2 regions of the Peribacillus sp. NPDC097225 genome follow, and region 1 is predicted to be linked to the other one. Evidence: riboswitches for the same ligand, from Rfam matches in the RefSeq annotation. Region 1 holds a riboswitch; the other holds the start of a gene.
What was found. Region 1 has a riboswitch for FMN ahead of ribE (riboflavin synthase). Riboswitches for the same ligand answer to the same signal wherever they lie in the genome.
Positions count from the first base shown of each region.

Region 2: linked by a shared signal. The riboswitch ahead of ACIQXH_RS01230 (ECF transporter S component) and the one ahead of ribE (riboflavin synthase) in region 1 are both predicted to bind FMN.

Region 1 covers NZ_JBIWDJ010000005.1:156,853-165,042, forward strand. The annotation lists gene ACIQXH_RS15750 (DEAD/DEAH box helicase) at 1-651, shown strand, start outside; gene megL (methionine gamma-lyase) at 916-2,091, shown strand; gene ACIQXH_RS15760 (tryptophan-rich sensory protein) at 2,118-2,846, opposite strand; gene ACIQXH_RS15765 (GNAT family N-acetyltransferase) at 3,070-3,660, opposite strand; FMN riboswitch at 3,948-4,078, shown strand; gene ribE (riboflavin synthase) at 4,227-4,865, shown strand; partial or broken gene ribB (3,4-dihydroxy-2-butanone-4-phosphate synthase) at 4,884-5,486, shown strand; gene ribH (6,7-dimethyl-8-ribityllumazine synthase) at 5,550-6,020, shown strand; gene ACIQXH_RS15785 (methyl-accepting chemotaxis protein) at 6,075-7,580, opposite strand; gene ACIQXH_RS15790 (DHH family phosphoesterase) at 7,805-8,190, shown strand, end outside.
Region 2 covers NZ_JBIWDJ010000001.1:248,935-257,124, forward strand. The annotation lists gene ACIQXH_RS01205 (LysM peptidoglycan-binding domain-containing protein) at 1-155, opposite strand, end outside; gene ACIQXH_RS01210 (CPBP family intramembrane glutamic endopeptidase) at 133-762, opposite strand; gene ACIQXH_RS01215 (RecQ family ATP-dependent DNA helicase) at 752-2,260, opposite strand; gene ACIQXH_RS01220 (YpbB family protein) at 2,257-3,324, opposite strand; gene ACIQXH_RS01225 (ferredoxin) at 3,612-3,860, shown strand; gene ACIQXH_RS01230 (ECF transporter S component) at 3,995-4,567, opposite strand; FMN riboswitch at 4,738-4,869, opposite strand; gene serA (phosphoglycerate dehydrogenase) at 5,209-6,783, shown strand; gene ACIQXH_RS01240 (hypothetical protein) at 6,873-8,087, opposite strand; gene sigX (RNA polymerase sigma factor SigX) at 8,053-8,190, opposite strand, start outside.

The DNA of each region.
Region 1 (8,190 bases):
CATATGCAAACAATCAACAATATTATCAAAACGACGCTTAAGGACCGCCAAATCATGGTGTTCTCGGCGACCCTTCCCGAAGAAACGGAAAAAGTGGCCCGAGGATTCATGAATGAACCAGAATTGATCAAGGTTGATAAAAGTGAAAAAATGGATTCGAAGGTCGATCATCTTTATTTTGTAGTCGAAAGACGCGAAAAGTCCAAAATCTTGGAGAAAATCACAAGATTGAAAGATGTGAAGGCATTGGCCTTTTTGAACGATATTGCCGAGCTTAGCGTGTTACATGAGAAGCTTAAGTTTAAAGGCATCGAAATGGGCGTACTTCACGGGGAGTCGAATAAAGTCGATCGTGAAAAAGCGTTGCGTAAGCTTCGTTCTGGAAAGTCACCGATGTTGATTGCAACCGATGTGGCGGCCCGTGGACTTGATATTAAAGGACTGACAGCCGTCGTTCATATTGATATGGCTGAAAACATTGACCAATATATTCATCGGTCTGGTAGAACGGGACGTGCCGGAGCGGATGGCACGGTCATCTCGATCGTGACGGAAAGAGAAGAGCGTGAGTTGAAGAAAATGGCTCGCGAACTTGAAATCCCCTTAACGAAAGTCACTTTCTATGGTGGGAATATCGTAGAAGAAGAATAGGCATGAAGAATGGAGATGGCCATGAAGGCTGTCTCTTTTTTTATGTTCTGTAGCGTAATCCGGCTATCCTCATTTGACGTTCCTATTTGATAGATTGCAAGCTTTTTAAAGGAAAACTGGCCGCTTCACAAGCTTTGTGGATGATTAACAAGGGCAACAGGACTGATCCTGTACGAATGCCCAGGCGACTTACATTGAAAACGCTTTCAAAATATGTTTTTTTAACATATGATAGATATAGCTATTTGGATAGGGGGAGTTAGAATGGGAGAGAAATATAAGCATATTGAAACAGCTGTGATTCATGAAGGATATGATTCGAAGGAGCATTTAGGAAGCTTGACCACACCTTTGTTTCAAACCTCGACATTTACGTTCGATACGGCCGAACAAGGGGAAAACCGGTTTGCTGGTTTAGAAGATGGATATATTTACTCGAGGCTGGGAAATCCGACGGTTCGGGTGCTGGAAGAGAAGATTGCGGCCTTGGAAGGCGGTGAAGCGGGACTTGCGTTCAGTTCAGGGATGGCTGCCGTGTCTGCGGTCCTTTTTGCTTTGACCAAAGCCGATGACCATATTGTTTGTTCAAAAGGGTTGTATGGATGTACTTTCGGCCTTCTTCAACTGATGGAGGAAAAATACCGAATCACCCACGATTTTTGCGATATGGAAACGGAGGACCAGCTAAGGAGCATGATCCGTCCGAATACGACCTGCATCTATGTTGAGACGCCGATTAATCCGACGATGAAAATGATCGATTTAGGATTGGTCATGAAAGTCGCCAAGGAGAATAATGTGCCTGTCGTGGTCGATAATACGTTTTCCACTCCATATTTACAGAAGCCACTGGAATTTGGATGTGATGTCGTCCTTCATAGTGCTACGAAGTATCTTTGTGGACATGGGGACGTTGTGGCCGGTCTGATTGTCGGAAAGAAGGAGTTTATCAATCAGGTGGCCATGACAACACAGAAGGATATCGGAGGGATTATTTCGCCATTTGATGCATGGTTGCTGTTGCGGGGATTAAAGACGTTGCCAGTCAGGATGGATCGTCACGCTTCTAATGCAACGGAGATCTTTCGCATGCTGAAACAGCATCAACGGGTTAAGGCCGTCTATTATCCAGGCGACGCAGAATCAGGGGATTATCGGATCATGGAAAAACAGATGAAATCCGGTGGAGGCATGATTTCCTTTGAACTGGAGGGGACAAAACAGGATGCCCAACGATTCCTCAATAACTTGAAGCTTATAAAAATCGCGGTCAGCCTAGGAGACGCTGAATCCTTGATCCAGCATCCCGCTACGATGACACACTCGTCCATCCCAAAAGAATCAAGAACGCAGATGGGCATCACCGACCAACTCATACGGCTCTCCGTCGGCCTAGAATCCTGGCATGACATCTGGTCTGACCTTGAACAGGCGTTTTAGGGGTCTGACCCCTTTTATTTCCTGAATTATTTCCTGAGGTTCCTGATCAGGACGGTTATGGATAGGATGAGGATGAGGGCGGCCAGGATATAGGATGTGGTGGTGATTGTCGGATGGGGCGTGCTGTTCCTTACGCCGATTCCGATGATGGCCCAGACGAAGACGAGTGGGTAGCACCAGTCCTTGTTTTTGATGGCAAAGAAGAATGCCAGAGCCGTGGCTACGAGTAAGAGGGCGATCGTCCATGCTACATCGGAAATCCCGAAACCATTCCAGCCGATATAGGTCAGATAGTAGGAAATGTTAGCAATGGTCGCGACGCTCACCCATCCTAGATAGACGGAAAAGGGCATCAAGTCGAGAAAGGCATGCCTCACTTTTATAATGTTTGTGTAAATGACAATCAAGGTCAATAAAAGTGTAATGATGATGATGACGGATAACAGGAAGTATTCGTAATGCCAAGCTAATAGCCAGGCTCCGTTAAATACACAGCTTAAGGCGAACCATGGGAAAGAGACCATATATGCGGGACTTGTTTGGTGTTTCCCCATAAACTGTCTGGCTACCCAGATGGCAAGAAGAAAATAAATCAATCCCCATATCGAGAATACATAGCCGGCTGGGGTAAAAAGAACGTCCAGTTTCCCGGAAACTTCTCCTGAGGTTTGGCCGTTGAAGGGAAGGTAATTAGCCAGGAAATTCATCGTGATGACGAATAGATAGGCAACAAGGTTGATAAGAACAATTAGCATGTGTCTTCCTCCTTTGAATGAAATTGGGACATATTATCTTATTCCTTTTAAATTGGAGAGATAACCTTTTTTAGCACATCGGAAGGAAGGATTCTTACTTGGTGGATAAAAGAAGGTATTCAAGATCTGTAAAGGGATAAAGGTACAACACGTCTAAAAAATAAGGACCTTGCTACTTTTATTGCAGCAAGGTCCTTTAAAGGTGTTTAATTAATTAGTGAAATTAGGATTTAGCGTTAACAACCGTTTCATCCTTTTTTTCGGGGGTTACATATTCTTCTTTTAATATGGAATAATAGGCGCTGTCTAATAATGTACCCTTCGTCATGTGGCTTTTACGGTGAATCCCTTCACACTTCATGCCTAAGCGATCCAATACTTTCCCGGATGCGGCATTTATCACATCACATTCAGCAAATACTCGCTCCAAATCCAAAACATTGAAGGCTAACTCCAGTATTGATTTTCCCGCTTCGGTCATATAGCCTTTACCCCAGAAATTCCGGTTTAAAGTATAACCCAGTTCTCCACATTTGTTCGATTCATGCACCCTGAATTCGATAGCCCCAATCATTTTGTTGTCTTCCTTTAACACGAGTGCATATTTGCCGATAGGCTCTTCCAAGAAATAGTTCGCTATGAAGTTCTTAGTCTGGTCCAAATCTTTATGTTTGTCGTAAAGGTAACGTGTCGTTTCTTCATCAGATGTATATTCATACATATCCTCAGCATCATCAAGCGAAACCGGACGTAAGATGATACGCTCACTTTCGATATGATTGTGCTGAACCATTAAAAGGTTTGTCTTTCCCATTTGAATTCCCCATTTATTCTTGATTTTCCAATTATTATATCATGATTTGTCACATTTATAAGAAAATAATGGAATCAAATTTTAGCATCTCTCTTGGATCGTGTATACGAGATTTGTATTATGGCAGGGATCCGTTGATATGTAAGCACCACGGCTATAGTCGCTTACATAGGATGGATTCCTCCCTTTTCTTATAGGATTTGCTTGCAACTATCGATTCATTTTAGGATAGATGTTTTACATCCGTACTTTAGAGTGTTAAAATAATGGAAGATTCAAAAAAATAGTTAGTCCTTCGGGGTCGGGTGAAAATCCCAACCGGCGGTGATGAAGCAATTCTAAGCCCGCGAGCCTGATAAAGGCAGGATTTGGTGAGAATCCAAAGCCGACAGTACAGTCTGGATGGGAGAAGGACGTGTGAAATCCAAGTGTATACGTACGCCTATTTTTTCAGAATATGAAATGATGGGTTTATTAGGTATACCATTTTTTTCACTCATTTCTCCTGCTAACTCCTTAGGCCATCCTAAGGGGTTTTTTATATGTGTATAAAAGGGGGAGAAACTATGTTTACCGGAATCATTGAGGAGATCGGCACGGTTCATTCCATGAAAAAGGGAAGAAGCAGCATGGAACTGGCCATTTCCTCTAAGAAAGTACTGGAAGATGTCCATCTTGGAGACAGCATTTCCGTTAGCGGGGTCTGTTTGACGGTGACTTCCTTCACACAGACTTTATTTACGGTCGATGTGATGCCTGAAACGGTGAAAGCTTCATCGATCCGGATATTGAAACCAGGTTCAGAAGTGAATCTTGAACGTGCGATGAGTGCTAATGGACGTTTCGGCGGCCATTTCGTTTCAGGTCATATTGATGGAACGGGCACCATCATGAAAAAAGAACGAAAAGAAAATGCCGTCTATTATGTGATCCAACTGGAAGAAGGGCTCAGTACATACTGTATGCCAAAAGGATCTGTTGCCATCGATGGGACAAGCTTGACGATATTCGGCATCGAGGGAAATTTGCTGACTGTATCACTCATTCCCTTGACCCATCAGGATACCATTTTGGGCAGGAAGGCGGCAGGCGATATCGTAAACATTGAAAACGACATGTTAGGGAAATATATCATACATCAAATGAAAAACAGCGAATCAAAACCAGGACTGGATTTAGCATTCTTGTCTAAGCATGGATTCTAATAAATGGAGGTGTACAGGATGTTCCATACCATTGAAGAAGCGATTGAAGATTTGAAAGCTGGGAAAGTAATCATCATTTCCGATGATGAAGACCGCGAAAATGAAGGGGATTTCGTGGTGCTTGCAGAAAAGGCGACACCCGAAGCCATTAACTTTATGGCGACGCATGGCCGTGGGTTGATTTGTACGACGATTACCGAACAGTTAGCGAAAAAGCTGAACTTGCATCCGATGGTCAATGATAACACCGATCATCATGGGACGGCCTTCACCGTAAGTATCGATCATAAAAGCACGTCTACCGGAATCAGTGCGTTCGAGCGGTCCATTACCATCCTTGAGCTTTTGAAGGAAGATTCGGTTGCCGAGGACTTTCAACGCCCGGGGCACACTTTTCCGTTGATAGCCAAGGCAGGGGGCGTGTTAAGCCGCACGGGACATACGGAAGCCTCCGTCGACTTGGCCAAGTTATGTGGGGCTGCTCCAGCAGGTGTCATTTGTGAAATCATGAATGAAGATGGAAGCATGGCACGTGTATCCGACTTGGAACTAATTGCGGATAAATTCAACCTGAAATTCATTACGATTGCGGACTTGGTACAATACCGTAAGCAAAAGGAATCATCGCAAGAACAGGTATACATTCAAAATGCATGATGTTTTTAAAATGAGGAGGAAATAGACATGGGGAAAATTATCGAAGCACAATTAATCGGATCGGGACTGAAAGTGGGAATCGTGGTTGGAAGGTTCAATGAGTTCATTACAAGCAAGCTATTGGGCGGAGCATTGGATGGTCTGAAACGCCACGGTGTTGACGAGGATGACGTGGACATCGCTTGGGTGCCAGGAGCATTTGAATTGCCGCTCATTGCCAAGAAACTTGTGAACACGGGGAAATACGACGCAGTGATTGGATTAGGGACGGTCATCAGAGGTTCTACTTCGCATTATGATTATGTCTGCAATGAAGCAGCGAAAGGAATGGCCTCCGTTGCTTTGGATACCGGAGTTCCGGTCATCTTCGGATTATTGACGACGGAAAATATCGAGCAGGCCATTGAACGGGCCGGCACGAAATCGGGAAATAAAGGATATGAAGCAGCGGTCAGTGCCATAGAAATGGCGAACCTTGGAAAACTGATTGAACAATAAATTAGATAGAAAGCCGCGGAAGGGCAACCATCCGCGGCTTTCTTCTTGAACAAATTACTTCTCGCTGACTGTCAGCTTTTCCAGGCTTCTTAAAAGGTCTTCAAAACTGGAGAAGTTACTTTCCATTTGGGTAATGAGGGTATTCTGATCCACCACGCTCGCGGCGACTTCCTCAAGGGAAGCGGCATTTTCCTGTACGATGCTGGCAATATTGGTCACTTCATTCGTTGCCGTACTCGAGTTTTGCGTCAAAGCTTGAAGCATGGTTTGAAGCTTGATCGATTGTTCCATGACTTGGAGCGTGTTTCCTTCCATCTCTTTGAAAACGTGTTCGACATCTTCGGACTTTTCCTTTATCATGCCTGCAACATCCAAGCTCTGATTCACGCCATCTGTCACCTCATTAGACTTGATGGAGATATGATGTAAGATTTGCTGGATTTGATTGGTCGCCTGTCGGCTGTTTACAGCAAGCTTCCTGATCTCATCCGCAACCACGGCAAAGCTCTTCCCATGTTCCCCCGCTCGTGCCGCCTCAATGGAGGCATTCAAGGAAATTAAGTTCGTTTGGTCCGAAATGTCTTCGATTGTTGCCAGAATCGTTTGGATCTGCTTATTTTGTTGATTCAATTCTTCCATTAAGAAGGCGGTCTGTTTAGCCTTTTCCCCCACGGATATAATATCTTGGGCAAGGATGATCATCGCCTGACGTCCATCTTTGGTGCTTGATTCATTTTCTACCGTATGGACTTTCATTTTATCGGATGCAAGGGTGGCCTGTTGAACCTCTCCATCGAATGAATCGATGGAATCTTTCACCTCATTGGCGCTTAATGCCTGGGATTCAATATTCCTTGTGACTTCTATAAAGGCATTCGTGATTTCCTTGGAGATATTTCCAGTGACTTGGACATTGGCTTGCAGCTCATTGTAAAAGTCGGTCAATCCATGAACGGATTTAGTGATTTCGTCAAGCATATCCTTTGTCTTGATTTCCGTTTGTCGGCTCTTTGCAAGCTCGACCAAGGCGACATTAATCGAAGCACTACCGATTAAACTGAAAAAGACGGATAAAATGGCAGTTAAAATAAATAAAAGAACGATACCAAGTACAGTGACGCCCTTTTCAGATAAAACCAAGGAAAAAGGTTCTGACCATAAAATCAGGTAAATCAGGAACCCTGAATATAGGACGATCGACAAGATGACATGATAATAATCGTAATAAATGGACGCAAAAAGAAGCCCTAGATATAACAGGACCAATGACAAAGGGCTACTGGACTGGATGATGATCGAAGCGAATAAAAGGTTGATCGTGATGCCGATAAGATAGGGAACCCCGAGTGTCCATTTTTTTAGCTTGATCAAAATGGAGGCCACAACGACGGGGATGATGCTAAAAAGGGCAATGATTCCAATGTTTAGAGTCGGTATGCCGACTGTGAATGATAATAGGAGGCCGGCAGCAATCGTGAATAGCGTGTAGATGATGATGGCCGAGTGTCTTGAGTTATTTATTATTTCTCTTGATGCACGATCTGATCTGAACTGATACATTGTCATACCTCGATTTCTATTTAGTAACTCATCTATATTACGATGTAAATATTACAAAATAAAGAAAAAAATTGAAGGTGTCCGGTTTTTTTTTACGTTCAAAGCGGTTTTGGGTGGAACCGTGTTAAAATAGTCGGATGTGATTATGCTACAATTGTAAAGATTGCAATTGAAAATCATTTCTTAGGGAAAAGTAAATATATTAGTTTTTAGGAGGGGTTTATGTGTACTATCTTTTTACACATAATGATTTAGACGGGGTCGGCTGCGGAATCGTCGCGAAGCTTGCATTTGGGGAAGACGTGGTAGTTAGCTATAATTCAATCGGCCGCCTTAATCAGAATGTCGAAGCATTTCTTGAGCAGGCGAATATCGAGGATACATTGATTGTTACCGATCTTTCGGTAAATGAAGATAATGAAAAAATGATTACGCAATTCGTTGAGGATGGAGGACATGCACTTTTAATCGACCATCATAAGTCGGCGCTGCATTTGAATGAACATGACTGGGCATCTGTTACGGTTGAACAGGAAGACGGCAAACAAACGGCAGCCACTTCTTTATTCTATCAATATGCGGTGGATCAAAAGTGGCTGGAGCCTTCACG
Region 2 (8,190 bases), on a different contig from region 1:
TTAATCATTGGGAACTTTATCTTCACTTTGCTTTTTTTCTTTTTACTCTGATGAACCTCACTTCTTTTTGGTAAAGATGACTTCACCTTATGACGATCGGATCGCGTACGAAGTTCTCCAGCTTGATCGTTTTCATTCTCTTTTACACGACTCATCTAAGTCACCACCCTCTTCACATACTGCCAGCTTTACATACTTATGTCTTATTAATATACCGAGGATAAAATCTATTAAAAAATGGGCTGTGATCGTCACTAAAATATTTTGGGTCCATTCAAACAAAAATCCGATGAGAAAGCTTAAAAGCGTCACATTCAAAAATAAAAACCAATTAAATAAGTAACGATAATGAACCGCCGCAAAGATAATGCTCGTCCACAATAAGCCTATATGTGTCTGCATAACACCACGAAATAATAATTCCTCGCTAACCGCTACTAACAAAGAGACGATAAAGATCATGGGATATGGTAGGCTACTGAAAATGCGTTCATTGACTCCACCATCATCCTGATAGGAAACAGGGGTCACTTTCATCATGACCACATCAAAAATGACCACTAAGATTCCAGCAGGGACACCTATCAACAAAATATCCATATCTTTAATGTCAAATAAAGAACGAAAGGTAGAAAAATCTTCAAATAAGATAATACCTAAAAAAAAGCCAATCGTTAAGAGAATAATTTGGGTCAGGAACAAATTATATAGTAACTGTTTGTCTGTCAGCTGTTTAATTAATTGCGCCTGCTTATTTTTCATGCCCATTATCCTTATCCAATAAGATAAAAGCTAATTCCTGTTTCCATGTAGAATATGAATTACCCTGCTGTTCCTTTACTGCCGGCCATACATCCAAGATATTTTTTGCATCTATTCCACAACGATCGCAACATACGTCATTCCCTTTTCGCTGCTCTTCTTCAAAATAATGCAAAATGCCCAAACGCCTACATATTTTAGTATGAATCCAATTCAAAAAAACGTTCAGCTTTGCCTGATTTTGCATCTTTCTTGTATGACAATAGTCTTTCATCCTTGTTCTATGCAATGGTGAGTCATCATCCGTCAGAAATTGTGTAAAAAAACGGAATTGAATATCATTCAAAGAAAAGCTCTGAAGAAGATGCTCTTTTTCAGAAAGACTTAAATCAGCCATACTTCTATTCGCTTCATTTAAATACGAACAAACGGCCTCAATTTGATGGTCAGTTGGTAGCTGTTGTTCCATCAAATGCAACGGAAGTCCTTCATCCCCTTCGCTATATAGTAAAATGGCTACACTTTGTTTTTGGTCACGGCCTGCCCTCCCTATTTCTTGAAGGTATGATTCCATTGTGGATGGCATATGAAAATGGATGACAAATCTAACATCAGCTTTATTGACTCCCATTCCAAACGCACTCGTTGCACAAATGATTTTTAACTGGCCCAAGATGAATTGCTGCTGAATGAGCATTCTTTGCTCCTGTTCCATACCTCCATGATAATAATTGACACTACCGACTCCATTTTCCTGTAAAAAACCCGAGACCGCTTCAGCCACTTTTTTCGAAGAAAAATAAATAATTCCACTACCTGGGAATTCCCTGACAAGCGAGAGGACACGGGCAAGCTTTTCTTCGTAGCTATATATATTTTCCACAAGTATCGCGATATTTTCCCGATCAACGGATGAAACGATTTCCTTATGTTGGGATATATTCAATTTGCTGATAATATCTTCCCGTACTTCTTTTGTTGCTGTTGCCGTCAAGGCAAGCGTTAATGGGTTATTTAACTTACGCCTCACTTCTCCCAAGTTCAAGTAATCCGGCCTGAAATCATATCCCCATTGAGAAATGCAATGCGCCTCGTCAATGACAAATAAGCCTATGTCAATTTTCCTTAAAGACTGGATTACACTTTCTAGCCCAAGCATTTCGGGAGACAGAAAAATAAACCGATACGTTTGCAATCGTTCAAATGCCTGTTTTTTTTGATACGCGGTCAAAAAAGAATTGAGGGTCAGAACACTTTTTTCTCCTCTCATCTTAAGCTGATCCGCCTGATCCTGCATCAGGGATAATAACGGCGAAACAATTATAGCCGTCTTATTGATAAGGTAAGCAGGGAGTTGATAACATAATGATTTACCAGACCCTGTGGGAAGCATTGCCAATGTGTGGGTCCCTTCTAGCAAGGATTCGATTACCTCATACTGTCCAGGACGAAAATTGTCAAATCCAAATTTATCTTTCAGGACTGTATTCAAGTTCATCCTCTATCACCTATTTTCGCAAGTACAAGCCTTATTTGAAAAAAACTAATTTGCTCATTATCGACAGCTTCCTTGATTACCTTGAGTTTTCTCGTATTCAACCGTTTAATGACCGTAATGATTTTGTCTTCATCCTCTATTGGAACATAGTCATTTATCGAAAAACTTTTGTCCGATAGCACGATTTCTACGAGATGATCCTCAATCGTATTTCCTTTTAAACGACGAATCTCTGCAATTTCCTGTAGCGTTTTCCCTGCCTGAATATATTGCAGAGTCGTATGTGTCGATTGTGTTAGATGAGGATGCCCACCATTTTTCCAATCATGGATTAGAGAAGCCAACAGAGGGTAATCGCGTACTGTTGATATCTCTGCGAGCATTTGATGCAATGAATCGAGAAAAACGTAGTGCACAAACCACTCATCAATTTCTTTCCTTTTTCCAATCTGCTCAAACGTAAGTCCGATTCGATTGACTCCCGTAATTTTCAAAACAAAAATGTCACGGTTCAACTCACTTTGCATCTCTAAGAGGGTGACCAATTCATCAAAAAGATGCTGAGCAAGTAACTCTCGATTTTGTTGGTTGGCATATAAAAAACCCTTTACGAATTCCTGTACTCGTTGATTCTGTTGTATCGGATAAAAAGGCCTTTCATTGTGGACAATATGGGATATAGTTTGGATAAGAAGATTGAGTCTTCTCCAAAAATCCGGGGTGATGTTTTGGTATTTCCACCCATTTAGTGATAAAGGAAGAGGCCACTTTTTGAAATAAGAGGCCAACGCCCCTCCTCCTTTTTCACTAATCAAATACACATCGTTTTTTTCCGTTGGTTCGATTAGTTTCAGTTCAAGAAACAATTTTATGTTTTGAGATAACTCCTCCCGGGTAAAACGAGGCATAGTCCCAAATATGTTCGTCAGCCCAAATAAGTGCGCATCCTGAATAGTCTGGGACGATTTTTTACCCTGAAGCATATGATAAATTGCGTAGATGGAACGCTCACCTTGGAACTTTTGTATCGCATATAAAATGATTGCTTGAAGATAATTGTTCATGAAACTCACATCCTTGTTCCATTTATCCAATTATATTGTAACAAAAATCTGCAAATACCGCCTTTTTTTATGTCATATATGCAATGATATTTGTGAATAAACAACTAAATACGTACTCGTTATAAAGAAATTTTCCCAATAATTTGTGTTGACTTTTCATATACTTCCGTATTATCGTTACATTTTCTATTGATAAGTTCGGCTTTCGGTCTTACAATAAGAAAGAGATGTTAATCTATAATAAAAAAGGTTTTGAGTTGTAAATCAACTTAGGAGGGGTTTTATTCATGGCTAAATTTACTATTGTTGATAAAGAAACATGTATCGCTTGTGGAGCCTGTGGAGCTGCAGCACCAGATATCTATGATTATGATGATGAAGGAATTGCTTTTGTTACGCTAGATGATAACGAAGGAATCGTTGAAATCCCCGATGTTCTTATAGATGACATGATGGATGCATTTGAAGGATGCCCCACAGACTCTATCAAAGTCGCAGACGAATCATTCGAGGGCGACGCTTTAAAATTCGAATAAGTATAAAAGCCATTTTCATTTTGAGAATGGCTTTTTTTATGTATTTTTTAAAACTTCTCCCCATACATTAAAGAGGCAGAAACAACCCAGTTATCATCTGGTTGTTTCTGCCTCTTTTTATATATTAAGCATGTTTATATAATACTTGTTTTATTGATCCATGTTTGGAGTTTAACAAATAATAGCATGAAAACGGAAGTAATGAGCACCCCTTTAATGATGTTAAAAGGGAGTATTGCCGCAGTTATGAATTGTCTTGACTCTGGTGCGGTCATGGCATCCCATCCCATAAAGAAAGTATATGCCGGTAAAAAGACATAATAGTTCAAGACACTCATAATTAGCGCCATGGAAACTGTTCCGGCTAGCAAGGCAAATGTCATTCCTTTTTTCGAACTTATTTTTTTATATACATAATATGTTGGCAGTATGAATAATACCCCCGCTATAAAGTTAGAGATATGTCCAACCGGTACACCAGTATCGCTTCCAGTCATGACCATATCCAATAAATTTTTCAGGAATTCAACTAAAACTCCTGCAAGCGGTCCGAAAATCAATGCCGCCATCAGTGCTGGGATGTCACTAAAATCAATGTTCAGAAAAGGCGGAAATCCCGGAAATGGAAAATTCAAAAGCATTAGTAGGTAGGAAAGACTTCCTAACATTGCAAGTGTGACCATCTTTTTAACTTTGTTCGATTTCATAGTTCTCTCTCCTTCTTTTTCTTGATCTACCTTGAAAAAGAGGTTAGGGATCCTTCATAAATGTTGATGTTCAATAAAAAACCCCTTAATTCCGACAGAATTAAAGGGATAAATTAAAGGTTTCATCAAACAAACGTTCAGCACTTGACTGTTTGAACGCATTCAGGAACCTCCATCTTCTCCCATCCAGACTATACTGTCGGCTTTGGAATCTCACCAAATCCTGCCCTAAGGCTCGCGGGCTTAGAAGAATTTTCTTCATCACCGCCGGTGGGGAGTTACACCCCGCCCCGAAGATAGACCTATAAAATTAATTTACAATTTTCATTATAAATGATTTTTCTTTTTTTGAATAGTATTTTCATCGCAACTATGAATTTACACTGATAAAATATTACACTTTTATTCATTTTAAACAAAATATGTATTTATAATCATGACGTTTTACTCTGTCTAAAATAATTTTTATTTTTAGAAAATTTCGGCTCAAACCCTTTGCCCTTGCGGTTTTGGACAAGAGAATTTCAAAGCAACTTTAATTAAAGCGCTTACATATAGGTATGCTAAATTGACAGTTTTCCCATTTCAATTGTAAAATTAACTGAAATTTAAGAGAATTTTACCTAGGAAGGTGTTTACACGTGTATCAGATTTTAGTAGCAGATGCCATTAAACCAGAAGGACTCGGACCGCTTTCAGAGGCATCCAATATTCTTCTTATTCAGAAGACTGTAGAAGAAGCAGCAAACGAACTTGATCAGATTGATGCAATACTGGTTAGAAGTGCAACAAAGGTTACAGAAGATTTAATGAACCGCATGCCAAAACTAAAGATCATTGCTCGCGCAGGTGTCGGCGTTGATAACATTGACATTCCTGCCGCAACAAAACGCGGAATCGTTGTTGTGAATGCTCCTGACGGAAATACAATTTCAACAGCTGAACATACATTTGCCATGATGGCTTCCTTGATGCGCCATATTCCGCAAGCTTATGCTTCCCTGAAAAATGGAGAATGGAAACGCTCTTCTTATACAGGAACGGAACTTCGTGGGAAAACTTTAGGCATAATTGGTTTCGGACGAATTGGTGGAGAAATTGCCAAACGCGCAAAAGTTTTTGGAATGGAAGTCATAGTTTATGACCCATTCTTAACAGCCGATCGTGCAAAAAAAATGTCCGTAACTTCCCTGACTTTAGATGAATTGCTCCCTAAAGCGGATATAATCACTGTACATACACCTCTAACGGACGAAACTAGAGGGTTAATCAATAAAGAAAAGTTACTCACCTGTAAAAAAGGCGTGTACGTATTGAACTGTGCACGTGGCGGAATCCTAGATGAAGATGATTTATATGAAATGATTGTCGAGGGACATGTAGCTGGAGCCGCGTTGGATGTATTTGTTGAAGAACCACCGCTTGGCCATAAATTACTTGAACTTGATAACGTCATCGCTACTCCTCATTTAGGAGCTTCGACTAAAGAAGCCCAATTGAATGTTGCCGTTCAAGTCGCCCAAGAAGTATTAACCTATTTTGAAGGTAATCCTGTATCAAGTTCAATTAACCTTCCAGCCATTTCTAAAGAGGTATTCGAAAAGGTTCAGCCATTCTATCAACTAGTCCAACAAATGGGCTCCATTGCCTCACAATGCATGAAAGAAGGCATTCAGGAGATTTCCGTAACTTATGCAGGTGAATCGTTGGACTTCGACACCGCTATTCTAACAAAAAGCCTAATAGCAGGCTTCTTCAAATCAAGAGTAGATGCTTCAGTTAATGAGGTGAATGCGCTATTGGTTGCTAAAGAGCGTGGCATTACCATTGGCGAAAAGGTTTCTACTGACTCTCTAGGTTATTCTAACCTGATCAGTCTAAAAGTAAAAGGAGACACCCGCGAATTAACCATTAGTGGTACTCATATCGAGAACTATGGTTCCCGGATTGTCAATCTGAATGGTTTCAAAATTGATTTCCATCCAGAAGCTAATTTACTTTATATCCAACACACTGATAAACCTGGAGTAATCGGTAACGTCGGTAAAATTCTTGGTGATCATGCAGTAAATATCGCGACTATGCAAGTTGGTCGTAAAGAAGCTGGCGGGGAAGCTATCATGGTATTGAGTTTCGATAAACCATTAGAAGATAATATGAAGCAATTCTTAGAGGAAACACAAGAAATTACTTTCATGGCCCGAATAGCTTTATAATTTCCACTTAAGGATGCCCCACTAGCGGGCATCCTTTTTTGTTGAACGACCCTCATCTGCCTCTCACATCGCAAGCATGCACTTGACCTTTAATTAACTAAGTTAGGAGCAACGGGTACTGTAATCTCTTCCGATAAATTCAGAGAACCTACCATTTCTACAGGGGAGTTTTCAAACTTCACCTTTGCATAGCCAAAGTCTTTAGCTGTAAATAGAATGACTTCCAAACCTTGAAGCGACTCTGAATCATTCTTCAAGCGGCCTTCTTGTGCCAGTTCTACAGTTACTAAACCCCCATCATATCTTAGGTTCTCCCACTTCAAACTCTCCGGTAGAGCAGAAGAAATCCCTTCTATGCCAGGTTCCTCCTTTGCCGCTTGTAGGGCCTCTTCCATGTTCTGATAATCGATATTGCTAGGCACAAGGAAACTTGAAGATGATTTATCCGTGTGATAAAGAAAGAATGTGCGATTCTTGTGCCGGGGAATTTCTTCTTCTATTACTGTTCCGGCATGAGCAAAACTGGCACCAGATTTTCCGTCCGTTGTAAATGTCACTTTATCAATATTTAGATAGGATAAGGTTTCTTCCATGGTTCTAAGAAACACGATATCCTCATCCAGCAGATTACTGCCTGCCCTTAATTCGATATTTGCTGTGTTGTTGGTGGGAACATGGGATACCTTAATATCTAGAGGGAAATAATCGGACAGGCCATATTTTTTCTCATTAATGGTCGACATCTTTTTTACCACCTGATCCAAGGCTTCCGTTTCTTCGATAGTATCGACTACAAAAGATAGAGGTACGATAAAATTCTGTTGGTGATCAGGCACGCCTAGAGTTATTGTCGACTTCCCCTGCAAATCTTCTGAGTAAATCGCACGAATGGGTGTTTTTTCTTTTTCCACTTGTTGAGATTTACTTTTCAATTCATTTTTTTCTATTGGTTCGCCCTCAATATCTTCCTTTACATCCTGCTTTTCATTTGATTCAATATCATGCTTTTCTTGCTTATCCAAAATGATCTTACTTTCTGAAATGGCCAATTTTCCATTGCCGTGGCTATTAACCTCCTGCTCTTGAGATTCATCTTTTCCAATCATCAGTGAAGATCCAATGATCATCATTAAGAATAAGGAGGCAATGCCCACAATACGAGGAATCCAAAGTTTTTTACGGTTTCTTCTTTGCTTACCTTCTATCCTCGAAAACACTTCTTTCTTCGAGCGTTTATCTTTTACCTCCGGAAGTTGGCGAAGCAAGTCCTCAATTTCTCTTTCTTTCCAACGGGATTTCTTCAAAGGAATTCCTCCCCTCTTCTGATGAATCATCCATCATTTTTTTAATCGCTTTTAAAGCGCGGTGTTGCGTTGTTTTTACCTTACTTTCACTCCAATTCAGTAC